3 regions of the Apolloniradiicaulis salifontis genome follow, and region 1 is predicted to be linked to each of the others. Evidence: predicted binding sites of a transcription regulator. Region 1 holds the regulator's gene; each other region holds the start of a gene.
What was found. Region 1 encodes LexA, which represses DNA repair genes until DNA is damaged. Its sites were predicted from a motif close to ATGTTCCNCTTGTGTTCC; they were not measured.

Region 1 (5,810 bases):
CCCGGACCGCCGACGGCGAGATCATGGGGCTGGCGCACAAGACCCGGCCGATCCACGGCGTGCAGTTTCACCCCGAGAGCATCGCCTCGCACCATGGCCACGCTCTGCTGGCCAATTTCATGACGCTCGCCGGTCTGAAACCCGCCCGCGCGGAGCCGGCCTGATGGCAGGCATGACGGGGGGCATGACGGGGGGCATGACGGGAGCGATCGCCGCGCTCGGATCCGGGCGCGAGCCCGACGAGGCGGCCCTGCGCGACGCCTTCGACGCGCTCATGGAGGGTGAAGCCGACCCGGTGGAGATCGGCGGCTTCCTGCTGGCCCTGTCGGCGCTGGGTGAGAGTCCGCAAGCGCTGCGCGTGGGCGCCCAGTCCATGCGCGCGCGCATGACGAAGATCACCGCCCCTGACGGCGCCATCGACACGTGCGGCACCGGCGGCGACGCGCGCGGCACCTGGAATATCTCCACCGCCGCGGCCCTGGTGGCCGCCGGCGCCGGCGCGGTGGTGGCCAAGCACGGCAACAAGGCGGCGAGTTCGAAATCAGGCTCGGCTGAAGTGCTGGAAAGCCTCGGCGTCAACCTGTTCGCCAGCCCCGCCCAGATCGAGCAGGCGCTGGCCGAGGCGCGCGTCGCCTTCCTGTTCGCCCAGGCCCATCACGGCGCGGTGCGCCATGTGGGCCCGGCGCGGCGGACACTGGGCGTGCGCACGATCTTCAATCTGCTGGGTCCGCTCTCCAATCCCGCCGGCGCCCGGCGTCAGCTTCTGGGCGTGTTCGACCGGCGCTGGCTGACGCCCATGGCCGAGGCGCTGCGTGAGCTGGGCGCGGAAGCCGCTATGATCGTGCACGGCTCTGACGGGCTTGATGAAATCACCACCACCGGCGCCACCCATGTGGCGGAGCTTAAACCCGACGGCTCCATCGAGACCTATGAGCTAAATCCTGGCGATGCGGGTCTGGAAACCGCCGCGCTGGAGGATCTTCAGGGCGGCGAGCCGGAGGAGAACGCGGCGGCGATTCGCGGCCTTCTGGCGGGCGTCACCGGGCCCTATCGCGACATCGTGCTGTTCAACGCCGGCGCGGCGCTGAAACTCGCCGGTCTTGCAGAAGACTTCACCGACGGCGCGCGCCGGGCCGCCACCGCCATTGATGACGGCCACGCCGCGGCCGCGCTTCACGCCCTGGTGGCCGCCAGCCACGCCGACAAATCCGGAGAGGCCTGATGGCCGACGTGCTCGCCAAGATCGAAGCCTATAAGCGCGCCGACATAGCGCAGCGCAAGGCGGCCCGCCCCTATGAGGCGGTGGCAGACGCCGCCGCCGCCGCGCCGGCGCCGCGCGGATTTCTGGACGCTCTGAAAGCCCATTCGGCTTCAGACGGCCTCGCCCTCATCGCCGAGGTCAAGAAGGCAAGCCCGTCCAAGGGCCTGATTCGCGCAGACTTCGATCCGCCCGCGCTGGCGAAAGCCTATGAAGACGGCGGCGCGGCATGCCTTTCGGTGCTCACCGACACGCCGAGCTTTCAGGGCGCGGATGAATTTCTGGTGGCGGCGCGCGAAGCCGTCGCCCTTCCCGTCCTGCGCAAGGATTTCCTCTACGAGCCCTGGCAGGTCGCCGAATCGCGCGCGCTGGGCGCCGACTGCATTCTGGTGATTCTCGCCGCCGTGGATGACGCGGTCGCCGCCAGCCTCATCGAGGAGGCGTTCAAATGGGGCATGGACGCTCTGGTCGAGATCCATGACGCCGCCGAGATGACCCGCGCGCTCTCCCTGCCCTCGCCCCTGATCGGGGTGAACAACCGCAATCTGCGCACGTTCGAAACCTCGCTCTCAACCTTCGAATCGCTGCGTCCCATGGCCGGTCCTGACCGGTTTCTGGTCGCCGAGTCCGGCATTTTCCAGCGCGCCGACGCCACGCGGCTGCAGGCCGCCGGCGCACGCGCGCTTCTGGTGGGCGAAAGCCTTATGAGGCAGGACGATGTGACGGCGGCGACACGGGGGCTCATGGGGTTTTGACGCCGCAGCGCGGGCCTTTACTTGACCTTAACCTGGAACAGGCATAGAACATCGGCAACGTTTTCCGGTTTTGTTCCTGAGGGTCGTCATGCTGACCAAAAAACAGCACGAGCTTTTGCTCTTCATCCACAAGCGTCTGTCAGAGGACGGCGTTTCGCCCTCTTTCGACGAGATGAAGGACGCGCTCCAGCTGGCGTCCAAGTCCGGCGTTCACCGTCTGGTGAGCGCGCTGGAGGAGCGCGGCTTCATCCGCCGCCTCGCCCACCGGGCGCGGGCGCTGGAAGTGCTCAAACTCCCCGAAAACTCTGCGCCGCGCTCCGGCGTCAGCGCGGACAACGTCATCGAGCCGGCCTTCGGGGAACGGCGCGGCTCCGCGTCGTCTGAAGCCGGTGTTGAAGTGCCGGTGCTGGGCCGCATCGCGGCGGGCGTGCCGATCTCTGCGATCCAGCATGAAACCGACCGCCTCATGGTGCCCCACGCCATGATCTCCGGCGGCGAGCACTTCGCCCTGGAAGTCCACGGCGACTCCATGATCGACGCCGGGATTCTTGACGGCGACGTGGTGGTGATCAAACGCACCGACACGGCTGATAACGGCCAGATCGTCGTCGCCCTGGTGCGCGACGAGGAAGCCACGTTGAAGACCCTTCGCAAAAAGGGCGGGTCCATCGCGCTCGAGGCGGCCAACCCCGCCTATGAGACGCGCATTTTCGGCCCCGGCGAGGTGAAGGTTCAAGGCCGGCTCGTGGGTCTGATCCGTCAGTACCACTAGGCCGCTCCCGCAGCTCTATCGGCGCCGGCGACACCCTGCATCGGCCCCGCAGCATGCACGTCGCCTCATCGTGAGGCGCCTCTTTTTGAGACCGATCCCTGAAACGCCTCGCCCGCTTCACGCCGGCGGGGCGTTATGTTTCTGGCGGCTCTGAGTATGTTTTGCCGCGCTAGGGCGTGCTCCAGATCCGGTCGCGGCGGCGGTCTTGCGCCCCGCGCAGGCGGATCACCCGGCCGTCCTTGATCCAGAATTCCGCCCCGCCCAGCGCCTCACGCGCGGGATCGTCCAGCAGCACCGCCGCGCACCGCCGCTTGCGCCAGGCCGGCGCCCGCCCGTCGAACACGATCAGGTCGGCGCGCGCACAATCCTCCGGCAGGCTTTCCGGGTTTGACGTCACCGCCAGGCGCAGGCCGTCCACTGTCTCGCCCACGCAGCCAAGCGGGTCGCAGCGCAGCGGCGCGCGTTCGGCGCGCGAGCCCCCGGCCCCGGCGCGCTGAAGAAAGACGCGGGTGTCAAAACGCGAGGCCCTGAGGCTGCTGGCCTGCCACGCGCCGCTGTCGTCAAAGCGGGCCACCACCACCCCGCCGTCGCTGATCATCATGGAGGGCGGGGTCTGGGTGAGCCAGAGCCCAAGGGCTGCGAGCGCGGCGATGACGCCGGTAAGGCGCACCAGCCCCAGGCCCAGCGTCGCCAGGGCGAACCCGGCCGAATAAAGCGCGATGACAAGGCCAGGCGCGGCCTGCGTCGCCATGGCGGCGCCGTCCAGCTCCGCCGTCCAGTGGGCGATGGCAAGAACAATGCGCAAGCCCGCGTCCATGACCGCCAGCGCCGGCCCGTCGAGACCCACCGGCGCCAGCGCCAGGGCGACGACGCCGGCGGGCATCACCCAGAAGGTGAAAACCGGCATGGCCGCCAGATTGGCCACAAGGCCGTAGGCGGCCATTCGCTGGAAATGAAACGCGGCGAACGCGCCGGTCGCGGCGCCGGCCACCACGCTGGTGGTGGCGAGCCCGGCGAGGGAATCGCTCATGCGCTCCAGAACTTTGGCGCGGCCAAGCCGCTCCGGCTTCACCCGCGTCCAGATCTCGTACACCGCGATGAGCGCGGCCACGGCCGAGAAACTCATCTGGAACCCCGCCTCGGTGACGCTTTCCGGCGCGATCACGATCACCACAAGCGCCGCGATGGCCAGCGAGCGAAGCGAGAAGGCCCGCCGGTCCAGAAGCACGCCGGTGAGAACCACCGCCGCCATGACGAAGGCGCGCTGGGTGGAGACCGCGCCCCCGGAGAGGATGAGATAGCCGAGCGCCGCCAGAAGCGCGAGGATCGCCGCCGGCTTGCGCGGATCGCGGGCGCGGGCATAGGGCTCGATGGACGCGAACAGATAGCGCAGCGCCACGTACACCCCGCCGGCGAACAGCGCCATGTGCAGCCCGGAAATCGCAAGGATATGGCCAAGCCCGGATATCCGAAGCGCTTCGGCGTCGGCCTCGCTGACGCCTGAACGGTCGCCGGTGAGCAGGGCCGCGGCCACCCCGCCGGTGCGCTCTCCGGCTTTGGCCCGGATCCGCTCGGCCAAATTCCAGCGCATCTTCGCAAAGCCGCGCTGCAGGCGCGCCTGATCCAGCGCCGCCGGCTCAAGATCGGCGATGGCGAAGCCGGTGAGCGCGACGCCGTCATACCAGGCCGCGCGCGCCGGATCGTATCCGCCGGGCGCGGACGGGCCGGTGGGGCGGGTCAGCACCGCGCGCAGGCGCACCGCGTCGCCCGGCGTGAATGCGGCCAGGCGAGCGCGAATCCGGATACGGTGGGGCGGTTCACCGGCGCCCTCAAGCTCGGCCACGCGAATAAGCAGGCGCGGGCGCGACCCGCCGCGCTCCACCGCCTCGATCCATCCGGTCACCCCCACTGCGCGCTGGCTCACCTCCAGCGGCGGCGGCGCCAGGCTCGCGGTTCGCCCCTGCGCCAGGCCGAAGCCCAGCACGAGCGCGGCCGCCAGGACGCAGGCGCTGAGACGCACCGCCTCGCCTCGTAAGAGAACCGCCAGCGCCGCGAACACCGCGGCGAGCATCACGCTGGCCGAACCCGTCCAGGCGGGGGGTTCGGCGGTGAGGGAGAAATAGGCCGCGGCGCCGACCCCTAACGCCAGAGGGGCCCACAGAATCAGGCGTGCAGGATCGGGCGCGCCCACCCGAAGCCGTGCACCGAGCACCGCATCAAGCAGCATACGCCAGCGCGCCGGTTCGCGCGAAGAGGGAAGATAGACTGCATCCACACGTCCATCATGGCGCGAAGATCAGGCGGAGGCTATCACTGCGCGCCAACCCCGTGCTAAGGAACCGGTTCCTTCGCAGTGCAACATGAATTCGCAAGTGCATCAGACCCCAGTCACCCGCTTCGCACCTTCGCCTACCGGCTTCCTGCATATCGGAGGCGCGCGCACCGCGTTGTTCAACGCTCTGTTCGCCAAACGCCATGGCGGATCTTTCAAGCTGCGCATCGAAGATACCGACCGCGCGCGCTATAGCGCACAGGCGGTGGACGCGATCCGCGACGGGCTGGCCTGGCTCGGTCTTGACTGGGACGGCGAGCCGGTCTCCCAGCACGAACGCGCCGCACGCCATGTGGAGGTCGTGGAGAGCCTTGTGAGCCGCGGCGCCGCATTTCGCTGCTACTGCACACCGCAAGAGCTGGAGACCCTGCGCGAGCAGGCGTTCAGCGAAGGCCGCGCCTTCCGCTCGCCCTGGCGCGACGGCGGCGCGGCGCCCGACGCACCCTTTACGGTGCGCTTTCGCGCGCCGGACAGCGACATGGTGATCACCGACGCGGTCCAGGGCGACGTGCGCTGGGGCGCGAAAGAGTTCGACGATCTGGTGCTGCTGCGCGCCGACGGCGCGCCCACCTATAATCTCGCCGTGGTGGTGGACGACCATGACATGGGCGTCACCCATGTGATCCGCGGCGACGATCACCTGACCAACGCCGGACGGCAAAGCCAGATCTACGCCGCTTTAGGCTGGGACGC
Region 2 (5,810 bases), 110 kb from region 1:
GGACGGCGCTCGCATCGCCGTGGCGCGCATCGACGAGACGCCCGTGGAGATCGTCCCCCGCTTCGGCATCGGCCCCGAAGGCGTCTCGGTGAGCGAGCAGCGCTATCCGCGCGCCGGGACCGACAACGCCCTTGTGGAGCTCTGGGTGATCGATGTGGCCAGCGGCGAGCGCGTGCGGGTGGATCTGGGGGCGGAGACCGACATCTATCTCGCCCGGGTGAACTGGAACGCCGCCGGCGACCGGCTCTACGCCCAGCGCCAGAACCGCGAGCAGACGCGGCTCGATCTTCTCGGCGTCGATCCCGAGACGGGAGAGAGCGCGCCGACGCTCACCGAAGAGGCGCCTACCTGGATCAATCTCACCAACGACTTCACACCGCTGGAAGGCGGCGATTTTCTCTGGACCAGTGAGCGGACCGGCTTTCGCCACATCTATCGCGTCACACCCGCCGGAGAGACGACGCAGATCACGTCGGGCGAGTGGGTGGTGGACGAGATCAGCGGCGTCAGCGAGGACGGCGAAACGGTCTATTTCGAAGGCTGGGTGGAGACGCCGCTGGAGCGCCACCTCTACGCGGTCAACATGAACGGGCTCAGCAGCGCGGAGCCCGTTCCCACGACCTCAGGCGACGGCCGATGGAGCGTCAGCCTCGGCGACGGGGCGGCTGCGTTTATCGGGACCTATTCCGATCCGGACACCCCGCCCCAGACCGGGCTCTACGCCATGAATGGCGAGCGCATCGCTTGGGTCGAGGAGAACGCCCTTGATGAAGACCACCCCTATGCCCCTCATATCTCAAGCCATTTGACGCCGGAGTTCGGGACGATCACGGCGCCGGACGGCGAAACCGAGCTTTACTGGTCGATGCTCAAACCGGTCCATTGCACGGCGGAGACCCCCTGCCCGGCGATCGTCCAGGTCTATGGCGGCCCCCATGTGCAAACGGTCTCAAGGGGTTGGACCAATCCGCGCGACCAGCTCTTCGCCGATCAGGGCTATATCCTGTTCAAGCTTGATAATCGCGGCAGCTGGAATCGCGGCCACGCCTTCGAGGCCGAAATCCATGACGTGATGGGCACGGTGGAGGTGGCCGACCAGGTGGCCGGGCTGAACTATCTGGAAGATCGAGACTTTGTCGATCCGGACCGGATCGGCCTGTGGGGCTGGTCCTATGGCGGCTACATGACCCTGATGACCACGCTGCAGGCGCCCGGCGCCTACAATGCGGCGGTCGCCGGGGCGCCGGTGACCGACTGGTCGCTCTACGACACCCACTACACCGAACGCTATATGGACACGCCCCAGGCCAATGCCAGCGGCTATGAGCAGGGTTCGGCCTTCGCCCATGTGCAGAATTACGCCACGCCCACCCTGATCATTCACGGCATGGCCGACGACAATGTCACCTTCGATCACTCGACCCGGCTATTTTTGGAGTTGCAACAACAGAACGCCGATTTTGAGATGATGACCTATCCCGGCCAGCGCCACGGCGTGCGCCCGCCCGAGCTGCAGACCCATCTCTGGACGACGATTTTCAGATTCTTCGATAAGCGGCTGAAGGCGCAAGACTCCGGCGACTGAGCGGACTGCACGCGCGGCGCCGCTCAGGGCCGCCACGCATGCCCAGCATCGTGGCGGGAACGCCAGATAAAGGCGAACGGCCCCGGCGCGCTTATCATCAGCGCACCAGGGCCGTCGTCAGCTAGCCTGCGGCTTCTTCGTCTTCGGGGCCGAGATCGGCGTCCGGCTCGGGACCGCCAAGCAATTCTTCTGCAATCAGGCCGGCGTTCTTGCGGACCTTGGCTTCGATCTCTGCGGACATCGCTGCGTTTTCAAGCAGGAATTTGCGCGCATTCTCGCGGCCCTGTCCGATGCGCTGGGAGTCGTAGGAATACCAGGAGCCGGACTTCTCGATGATATTGCCCTTCACCCCGAGATCGATCAATTCGCCGGTTTTGGAGATGCCCTCGCCGTAGAGAATATCGAACTCCACCTCGCGGAAGGGCGGGGCGACCTTGTTCTTCACGACCTTGACCTTGGTCTGGTTGCCGATGACCTCGTCGCGGTCCTTCAGGGCGCCGATGCGGCGGATGTCCAGGCGCACAGAGGCGTAGAATTTCAGCGCATTGCCGCCCGTGGTGGTTTCCGGCGAGCCGAACATCACGCCGATCTTCATGCGGATCTGGTTGATGAAGACCACAAGGCAATTGGACTTCGAGATAGAGCCGGTAAGCTTGCGCAGCGCCTGGCTCATCAGGCGGGCCTGCATGCCGGGCAGCGAATCGCCCATCTCGCCTTCAAGCTCGGCGCGCGGGGTGAGCGCGGCCACGGAGTCGATGACCAGAACATCCACCGCGCCCGAGCGCACCAGCGTATCGGCGATCTCAAGGGCCTGCTCCCCGGTGTCGGGCTGGGACACCAAAAGCTCGGCCACGTCCACGCCCAGCTTCTTGGCGTAGAGCGGATCCAGCGCGTGCTCGGCGTCGACGAAGGCGGCGGTTCCGCCGGCCTTCTGGCACTCGGCCACAACGTGGAGCGCCAGCGTGGTCTTGCCAGAGCTTTCCGGTCCATAGATCTCCACGATCCGGCCCTTGGGAAGACCGCCTACGCCCAGCGCGATATCCAGGCCCAGTGAGCCGGTGGAGATCGCCTCGATATTCTGGTTCGGCTTCGAGCCGAGCTTCATCACCGAGCCCTTGCCGAACGCGCGATCAATCTGGGAGAGGGCCGCGTCCAGCGCCTTCTGCTTGTTGTCTCCGGTTTCTCTAACCACTTGAAGCCTCGCCTGAGCCAATGTCCTACTCCCTTTATTTCATGCATCGCCTGAGTCGGGCAATGAAGCGGCGGCGCCGCAAGTCACCTTATTCGTACCTATTTTGTTCCGCGAACGCAACAGGAACATTTTGCACATAACAAAACGGGCGGCCCGCGAGAGCCGCCCGTGTCGCCACAGCCTTGAATTAAAGGCGCTATCGGCGCGCCGCCGCGAGTTCTTCCTTCACCCTTTCGGCCAGCTGCTGGATGTCGAAGGGCTTCGGCAGGAATGAAATATCCAGGTCTGAGGAGAGCGTGTCGGAGAATTCCTCCTCCGCATAGCCGGAGATGAAGACGATTCGCGCAGCGCCCAGATATTTGCGCCCGGCTTTGAGAAGCGACGGGCCGTCGAGGCCGGGCATGACCACGTCGGAGATCAGCAAATCGAAGCTCTCCGGATTCTCCTCCAGAATCTCCAGCGCCTCTTCGCCGTCACACGCCTCCACCACTTCATAGCCACGGCGCACCAGCGTCTTGGCGGCGATCTGGCGCACGGCGTCCTCGTCCTCCACCAGAAGGATGCGGCCATGACCGGCCAGATCAGACGGCTTGGGTTCGGCGGTCTTGGCCACGATTTCGGCCTCGATCTCGGCGGTCTCCTCAGCGCTCGGCACATGACCCGGCAGATAGATGGAGAAGGTCGTGCCCTCGCCCGGCTCTGAGTCCACGAACAAGAAGCCGCCCGACTGCTTGACCACGCCGTACACGGTGGCGAGCCCCAGCCCGGTGCCCTCGCCGGTTTCCTTGGTGGTGAAGAAGGGCTCGAAAATCTTGCGCCGGGTCGCCTCGTCCATGCCGCATCCGGTGTCGGCCACATGGATGGCGGCCCAGCGTCCCTCTGACGGGTTGGGCGCGCCGGCTTTTCGCACGGTTTCCGCGTCCACCATCTCGGTGGTGATGGTCAGCACACCGCCGCCCTGGCCCTTCATGGCGTCACGCGCATTGGTGGCCAGATTGACCAGGACATTATCGATCTGGTTGCGGTCGGCGCGGATCAGGGGCAGCTCGCGTCCGTGGCGGATCTCCAGCCTGACCGTCTCCTCCAGAATCTGGCCCAGCATCACCGAGCAGTCCGACAGAACGTCGGAGATGTCGAACACGGTCATGCGGAAGGTCTGCTTGCGCGAGAACGCCAGAAGCTTCCTCACAAGGCCCGCCTGACGGGTGACGGTGGAGTTGATCTGCTGCAGATCCTGATAGCTGGGATCACCCACCGGGTGGCGGTTCAAGAGCTCGCCGACACTGAGCCGGATCGCGGTGAGCATGTTGTTGAAGTCGTGGGCCACGCCGCTAGCGAGCTGGCCGACCGCCTGCATCTTGCCGGCCTGGGCGACCTGGGTCTCCAGCGCTTTCCAGGCGGAGATGTCAACGATATAGGCGGCCCGCTTGCCGCCCCGCGCCGGCGCCAGAAACACATGGACCGGCTTGCCGTCCTCGCCGGTCAGGCGCGCCTCGCCCGGCTCCCCCGAGCCTGACAGCGCCCGGTCGAAGGCGGCGCCCAGCCCGCTTTCGGGATCGAACAGATCCACAAAGCGCGCGCCGGGAACGGCCGCGCCCCCGGATAGGTGGACGAGGGCGAGATTGGCGTCCTCCACCATGGCCGACATGGGATCGGCGGCGTCCAGACGCGCCACGCCGAAGGGCGCGGAGGCGAACATGTCGTCAAACGTGCGCCCGGCCTTGGCGCCGCTCTGGCGAGCGATCTGCGCCAGGCCCGGCGGCGTTCCAGCCGCGGATAGACCATAGACCACGCACCGCGCCCGGGCCGGGCGTTCATCGCCCCACTCCACGCACAGAACCACCGGGCTCTCCACGCCTTCGCGCGCCACCATGCGCGCATCCAGCCGCACCGCGCCTTCATCCCCGCGAGAACGCGCGAACACCGACGCCGCATCGCCGGCGAGAAAATCGGTCAGCTTGAGCGCCTGGCCCGGCTTGGCGTCGATCCAGCTGCGCAGCGTGGCGTTGGCGGCCAGCACCCGGCCCTCGGCGTCGGCAAGGAACAGGCCCACCGGCGCGTGTTCGGCCCAGTCCGGCGCGGCGTCGGCGGCCGAGCCGTCCTCCTCGCGTGCAATCTGGAAACGCCACAGCGCGCCGCCGCCCGGCATCGCGCTGACATCACCCACATAGACCGAGGCGCCCTCACCCTGCAGGCTGAGCGGGCCCAGCGTTTCACGCGCCGCTTCTCCGGCGTCCGCAGCCCGCGTCAGGCGGTAGACCGCGCCTGACGCGGCGCCGGTGAACAGGCGCTCGGGCGCGGGCGCTCCGGCGCTTCCAAGGCCGGCGCGAGACAAATCCCGATAAGCGCGGTTCGCCCAGACGACGCGGCCGTTGGAGCCGGTGATCAGCACCGGATCGGTGAGCGCATCCAGCGCAGATTGCGCGAGGCCGGACGCCGCATCGGCGCGCGGTCCCTCGCCCAGCGCCCGCCCGGCGGCCTCGCCGGCGGCGAGCGCATACATCAGCAAAAGCGCACAGGCGGCGATGCCCGACAAAAGCACCACGCCCTGCCAGCCCGCGCCGGCGCCGAAGATGATCGCCACAGCGGCGGCGACCAGCGCCATCAGGCTGGCGGTCCAGAACAGGGCGCGGGTGAGCGGTTTCGCCAGGCGTCCCGCGGCCGGCGCGGCGGCGGGAGCCATTGGCGCCGCCGCTGCGGCTGCAGGCGCAAGCTCCGCTTCGGCGCCGGGCGCCGCTTCGGGAGCTTCTGTTGCGGGGGCGTCAGTCATGGCGGGCTCCCTGGCCGGTGAGTGTGATTCGGCCTCTAAGCTTGGCGCCTTCAGGTTAACCATAGTTTCGTGCGCGCACGCGAATTTCAGAAGATCGGCGCCGGCGCGCCCTACCGCCGACCCTTGAGGCTGAGCACATAGCCGATCACCTTGGCCACGGCGGCGAACTGTTCAGGCGGGATCGCCTCCTCCAGATCGACACTGGCGTACAGACCGCGCGCCAGCGGCGGATCCTCCACGATGGGTACGCCGTTCGCCTCCGC
Region 3 (5,810 bases), 140 kb from region 1:
CGCCGATCAGCCAGTCCACCAGGGCGGGGTCGTTATAGCGCGGGTCGCCGGCGTCGGTGACAAAGGCGCCGGAACCAAAGGGATTGAAATAGCCGCAGCCGTTGGCGCCAGGGACGACCCCTGAACAGTCCGGACCGCCAAGGCCCACGAGCGCGGCGTCAAGCCTGCCTGCGATCGTGTCGGTGATCGTGGCGGTGAGCCGGTTTTGCGAATGGTTCAGCGTCAGAACACCGGTCCAGTTGCGCCCGGCCAGCGCAAAGTCACGCGCTGCTTCAACGTCCACGCGGAACGTCTCATGGTCAAAGCCCCGCCGCGCCGCGCCGGCGTTCACCCCTTGGGGCCGGCCAAGCCAGACCACATCGCGGCCAAAATAATTGCCCGGATTGGCGGAGGGGATGGTGGGAAAGCTAAGCGCCGGCAGAGACGGCGAGTTGCCCCGCGTCAGCTGCTGGTCGGCATAGGCCGCCCGGATCGTCAGGCGGGTTTCGCTAAAGTCCGCGGTGAGGGCGGAAAACGCATTGAGGCGCGTTTCGTCGGGAATGAGCGAGAAGAACTGGCCGAAATCCAGCTGGCAGAAACCCGGCGCGCCGAACGCCGTGTCCGCGCCCAGCACCAGGGGATTTCCGCCGCCGGCGGCGCAATCGCGGTCGATGATGGCCTGGGGCCCGCCTGAAGCCGTCGTGACTTCAAAGCCGCCGCCCGGCGCCGGAATGTAATAGGCGCCCGGCTGGCCCAGGGCGGAAAGGCCGGTGCCGGGAATGAAGCCGGTCTCAAATCCTTCCACGCCGTCGGTGTCGCGCCAGCTCACAGCCCCGGTCAGGTGCACGCTATCGCTCAGCGCGCCGCCGGCGATGGCCGAGAGGATCGAGGTATAGCCCCCGCCGCCGAACCCGTCCGGACCGCGCGCCTCAGCCTCCACCGCAAAGCCGTCATGGCGGTCGCGGGTGAGCACGTTGACCACGCCGGAGAGCGCGTCCGACCCGTAGAGCGGGCTGGCGCCGTCTTTCAGGATCTCCACCCGGTCAATGGCGATGTCGGGCACAAGGGCGTTCAGGTCCACAAAGCTGGCGCCGTCATCGCTGGCCACGCTGGCCGGGGTCTGGCGCTGGCCGTTGATCAGCACCAGCGTCGCGCCGAGCCCCAGGCCGCGCAGATTGACGCTGGACGTGCCCGACGTGTCGTTCTGGGTTCCCGGATCGTCATTGAATTCAGAGCCCGTGATCGCCGGATCGAAGGCCAGCGCGTCTCCCAGATCCGAGAGGCCGCCTTTGCGCAGCGCCTCGCCGGTGAGGATCGTCACCGGCTGGTCGCCGGCCTGGGCGCCGGCGGCGCGTCCGCCGGTGACGGTGATCACCTCGCGCGCTTCCTGGCTAAGGGCCGGGCCTTCGCCCAGGATGATGAGCAGAGCGGCGGCGCTGACGGTGACGGCGCGCTTCATGGGCAGCCTCGCTTTGATGTCGTTTTCGCGAATAGAGAGCGCGCGTAGCAGGCGAGGGCAGGCCGCACAAGCCGCACCTTGCCGGTGACGCGGACGATTTGATGCGCGCAGCGCTGTGGGTTTCGGCGTCCTTTCGCTCTATGCGGTCGCCAACTTCGCCGGAGCGTCCGGTCTCATGGCCGATTTCGCAAACAGCCTCGTCCCCGCCGCACCGTAGCGCAGATCCTGCGTTGAAATGGCTGCGCAAAGGGCGTGGACACGCGCCGATCGCCGCCCTATAAACCGCGGCCTCAAGCGAGGCTGGCGCACGCGCTGGTCCCGCCGCCCGGGTAGCTCAGTTGGTAGAGCAGCGGATTGAAAATCCGCGTGTCGGTGGTTCGAATCCGCCCCCGGGCACCATTTTCTCTCGTTCCCCTTTGCGTTCGTCTCGTCGATCCTCCCCTGGATCAAGTCCGGAGTTCAGACGGGCGGTCGCCCTTGCGAACCCTGCGGGTTCGAACCTGGGCCGCTATGACGCACAATTCCTTCTTCTGCTTTGTTTCAAAGTCTAAAGGGCGGGAAGCGCACACGCGCCAAGCGTGATCGAGGAAGGCGTCCCCAAACCGTGAGGGCTGCGTCCGTCGATTCGGGCGCCGCGCGCCCGGGCCGGCGAACCGGGTGTCGAGCCTTGCCGCGCTCTGATATGGGCGCCGACGTTCCGACAAAACATAGGCGAGAGGGGCTCCACACGGTTGGTCCTGGAGGCGGACGACCACTGAGCGCTGACGACGCGGTTCAATAGACCAATCCGGACAGAATACAGACTTGACATAAAATGACAGGTCTTGGGGCCTGTGCAGCCCGTCGATTCATCGTTTTTTATTTTCCTGAATGAAAATTGCCGTATACGATCTTCCTGTGCGCTTAATGCACAATTATTAGGACTTTAAGATATGCGTTATCATTCAGCTCTGGGCGCGGCCCTGCTCGCAGCAACTTGTCTGGCGACTCCTGCGCTCGGACAAGATTACAGTCTGAACCCAACCTACGGGACCTATAATCTGCAATCGGGGTTCCTGCCGGATCCGCAATTGATCCAGGTCGTCGCAGGCGGCTCCAATAATGTGTCTGCAATGACGGGCGGGCAATGCGCCGGCTTCGCCGCCGAGGCGCCGGATGTTCGCATCAACTTCACTGGAGGGTCCTTCAGCGAAATCAATTTCTCGGCCCGTTCGAACGCGGACACGACGCTGATCGTCAACGACCCCAACGGCCAATGGTTTTGCGACGATGACAGCGGCGAGGGTCTCAATCCCCTGGTCGAATTGACGCCGATCAGCGGCCAGTACGATATCTGGGTGGGCACGTTCGGCTCGAGCACGGCCCAAGCGACGTTGGCGGTGTCCGAACTTCCCTATGGCGGCGGATCAGCCGGTCCGGCGCCGAGGCCTGCGCCTCAGCGCTCGTCCGGCCCGGATTATTCACTGGCGCCGGGCTACGGGACCTACTCGCTGGCTTCGGGCTTCACCCCGGACCCGTTTGAAATTCAACTCGTCGCCGGCGGGCCCAACAACGCCTCGGACTGGAGCGGTGGACAATGCGCCGGCTTTATCGCTGACGCCCCGGATGTGCGCCTGATGTTTCAGGGCGGATCCTTCCCGGAGCTTTACTTCTCCGCCGGCTCCAGCGCCGATACGACGCTTGTCATCAATGGGCCGAACGGCGAATGGTACTGCGATGACGACAGCGGCAATGAAGGGCTGAACCCTCTTGTGCGCATGTCGCCGGCTTCAGGCCAGTATGATATCTGGGTGGGGACCTACGGATCATCGACGGCGAGCGCCGTTCTTTCGATTTCCGAACTCTATTCGCGATAGACACCGGCCCTGAGACGGCCAAAGCGCCGCCGGACACGCTCCGGCGGCGTTTTTTATTGCTTCCAGCCGCATTCACTCCGGTGTGCCGCTTTTGGGGCCGCGCATCGTGACCCGCCAGCGTGTTTTGATCGTCTGCGCCACGCCGCGCGGTATGGCGGCCGGCGCCGATATCCGCTCTAACGCCGCCCTGCATCCTCTGGAAAGGTCCGGACAAATGCGTCATGCTCTCCCGGTGTTTCCAGGGGAGTGCGTTCATGGTGTTCAGATCCTTCGCCGCCGCCGCGCTGGGCGCGGCTGCTGTCTTCGGCGCGCCGGCGTGCGCTCAGGTGGATCCGGGGCCGCTTCTTTCGGATGAGCACATCGTCGCCGAACCCTTCGTCGCTGAAACCGGGCGCGGCTGGCAGGAGGCGATTCTCAGCGTGCGCGATCTGGCGCCGATCCGCGACTTCATGGTGGAGGTGGCCGGCTATGAGGTGATGGAGGCCGGGGCGCTGGATCCCACCTGGCTGGCCGCCTGGGATCTGCCCGACGGGGCGGGGGGCGCGTACGCGCTCCTGCGCAGCCCTGGCAAGAGCGTGGGTTGGGTGCGGCTGGTGCGCTTTGACGGGGTGGATCAGGTGCTGATCCGTCCGGGCGCGCAAGCCTGGGACCAGGGGGGATTATTCTCTCTCATGGTGCGCGCCGAGGAGGCCGCAGACGTGGCCGACGCCGCCCATGCGCGCGGCTGGAGCGTGTTCAACCAGCCCCAGATCTTCCAGTTCGGTCCGCTGAGCATCAAGAATGTGGTGGTGCGCCTGCCCGACGGGGTGAATCTGGCGGTGTATTCACGCGTGAGCCCGCCGGTGGAGGGCTGGGACGATCTTGAAGGCTTCTCCTACCCGTTCAACACCATGGCCATGGTCCACGATATCGAGGCGGAGCGGGCCTTCCTTGAAGACGGGCTGGGTTTCGCGCCGTTCTGGGAGGGCGATTATATCGACACCGAGGAGATCGACACCAATTTCGCCATGCCCAACAATCTCTCCGTGGAGATTGCACGCCGCACCGCCATCCTGCAGCAGCGCGAAGGCGAGGACGGGCGCATGGAACTGATGCAGTTCGTTGGGCTGTCCGGCGAAGATTTCTCGAACCGTGCGTTGCCGCCCAATCTGGGCATCCTGGGCGTCCGGCTCCCGGTGGCCGATCTCGCCGCCGTGCTGGAAAGGCTCGACTCTCAAGGCATTTCGCCCGCGGCCGGGCCGCAAACGCGCATTCTCTCGCCTTATGGCGAGATCATTTGGGCCGCGGTGCGCAGCCCGAGCGGGATTCTCATCGAGTTATATGAACAGTCTGAACCCTGAGAGAGTGCGCAAAAGTCACACTTCTATACCATTAGGTCCGGACAAATTGACGAGACGGCTTGAAGTCGTACTCTGACGAACCGCTTCGAGACCGGAACGACCGGCCGGGCGCCGTTAGGGGAGAGACATCGATGACGAACATGTTCCGCACCGTGCTCATGGCCGGCGCTGCGACAGCCGTCCTGTCCACGCCGGGTTTCGCTCAGCAGGAGCCAGCGCCGTCGGCCGGCGGGGTCGAAACCATCACCGTGACCGCCCAGCGCCGCGCTGAGGATTCCCAGGACGTTCCCATCGCCCTGACGCCGATCAGCGCCGCCGACATTCAGCGCCAGGCGATCGAGGAGATCACCGATCTGCGCTTCACCGCGCCCAATGTGAACATCCAGAAGAATACGGGCCTGGCCAACGCCGCCCAGGTCTATATCCGCGGCGTGGGCCAGGATGAGAGCTCGCTGTTCGCCGAAGTGGGCGTCGGGATCTATCTCGACGGCGTTTATCTGGGCAAGCAGAACGGCTCCACGATCGATCTGGTGGATCTTGAGCGCGTGGAGATCCTGCGCGGGCCCCAGGGCACCTATTACGGCCGCAACACCAATGGCGGCGCGATCCGCTTTATCTCCCGCCGGCCCGAGTTGGAGGACACGCGCGGCGTCATCGACGTGGCGGTGGGAACCCAGGGCCGTCTGGATGCGCGCGGCAGCTGGTCGGCGCCCGTTGTCAATGGCGAGAGCGGCTTCAAGCTTGATGTCTTCACCCGCAATCGCGAGGGTGATTTCGCCCTCGCCAACAACCCGCCCCCCGGCGGCCAGGCCTTCACCTTCGATGCAGGCGATGATCCGCGCGACCCAAACAATGTCGAGCGCTACGGCGCGCGGGCGAGCTTCCTGTGGGACAGCTCCGAGCGTGATATCTCGCTCTACGTGGTGGGCGACTGGACGATTGATAACTCCAGCGCCTTCATTCCCACCCCGATTATCCGCCAACCCGACGGCAGCGTCACGGAGCCGTTCGGCCGGCGCGCGGGCGCCATGTCGATTGCGCCTTTCCATGAATATGAAGGCGGCGGTATCTCGGCGGAGCTGGCGATCGGCACGCCGCTGGGCGAGCTGACCTCGATCACCGCCTATCGCGCCTTTGGTCAGAACACCTCGGTGGATCTGGACGGCCCCGGAATTG

Region 2: a site for LexA is predicted at 2,889-2,906, ahead of recA (recombinase RecA). Genes of this name have one in related genera too.
Region 3: a site for LexA is predicted at 3,516-3,533, ahead of ACWCOP_RS09400 (VOC family protein). Genes of this name have one in related genera too.

The regions. Positions count from the first base shown of each region.
Region 1 is NZ_CM132387.1:1,797,937-1,803,746, forward strand. Features, by position in the region: gene ACWCOP_RS08705 (anthranilate synthase component II) at 1-164, shown strand, start outside; gene trpD (anthranilate phosphoribosyltransferase) at 197-1,222, shown strand; gene trpC (indole-3-glycerol phosphate synthase TrpC) at 1,222-2,013, shown strand; gene lexA (transcriptional repressor LexA) at 2,102-2,785, shown strand; gene ACWCOP_RS08725 (ComEC/Rec2 family competence protein) at 2,955-5,060, opposite strand; gene gltX (glutamate--tRNA ligase) at 5,146-5,810, shown strand, end outside.
Region 2 is NZ_CM132387.1:1,908,644-1,914,453, forward strand. Features, by position in the region: gene ACWCOP_RS09240 (S9 family peptidase) at 1-1,585, shown strand, start outside; gene recA (recombinase RecA) at 1,707-2,798, opposite strand; gene ACWCOP_RS09250 (ATP-binding protein) at 2,974-5,547, opposite strand; gene flhB (flagellar biosynthesis protein FlhB) at 5,658-5,810, opposite strand, start outside.
Region 3 is NZ_CM132387.1:1,940,360-1,946,169, reverse strand. Features, by position in the region: gene ACWCOP_RS09415 (TonB-dependent receptor domain-containing protein) at 1-1,438, opposite strand, end outside; tRNA gene ACWCOP_RS09410 (tRNA-Phe) at 1,762-1,837, shown strand; gene ACWCOP_RS09405 (hypothetical protein) at 2,371-3,294, shown strand; gene ACWCOP_RS09400 (VOC family protein) at 3,549-4,634, shown strand; gene ACWCOP_RS09395 (TonB-dependent receptor) at 4,766-5,810, shown strand, end outside.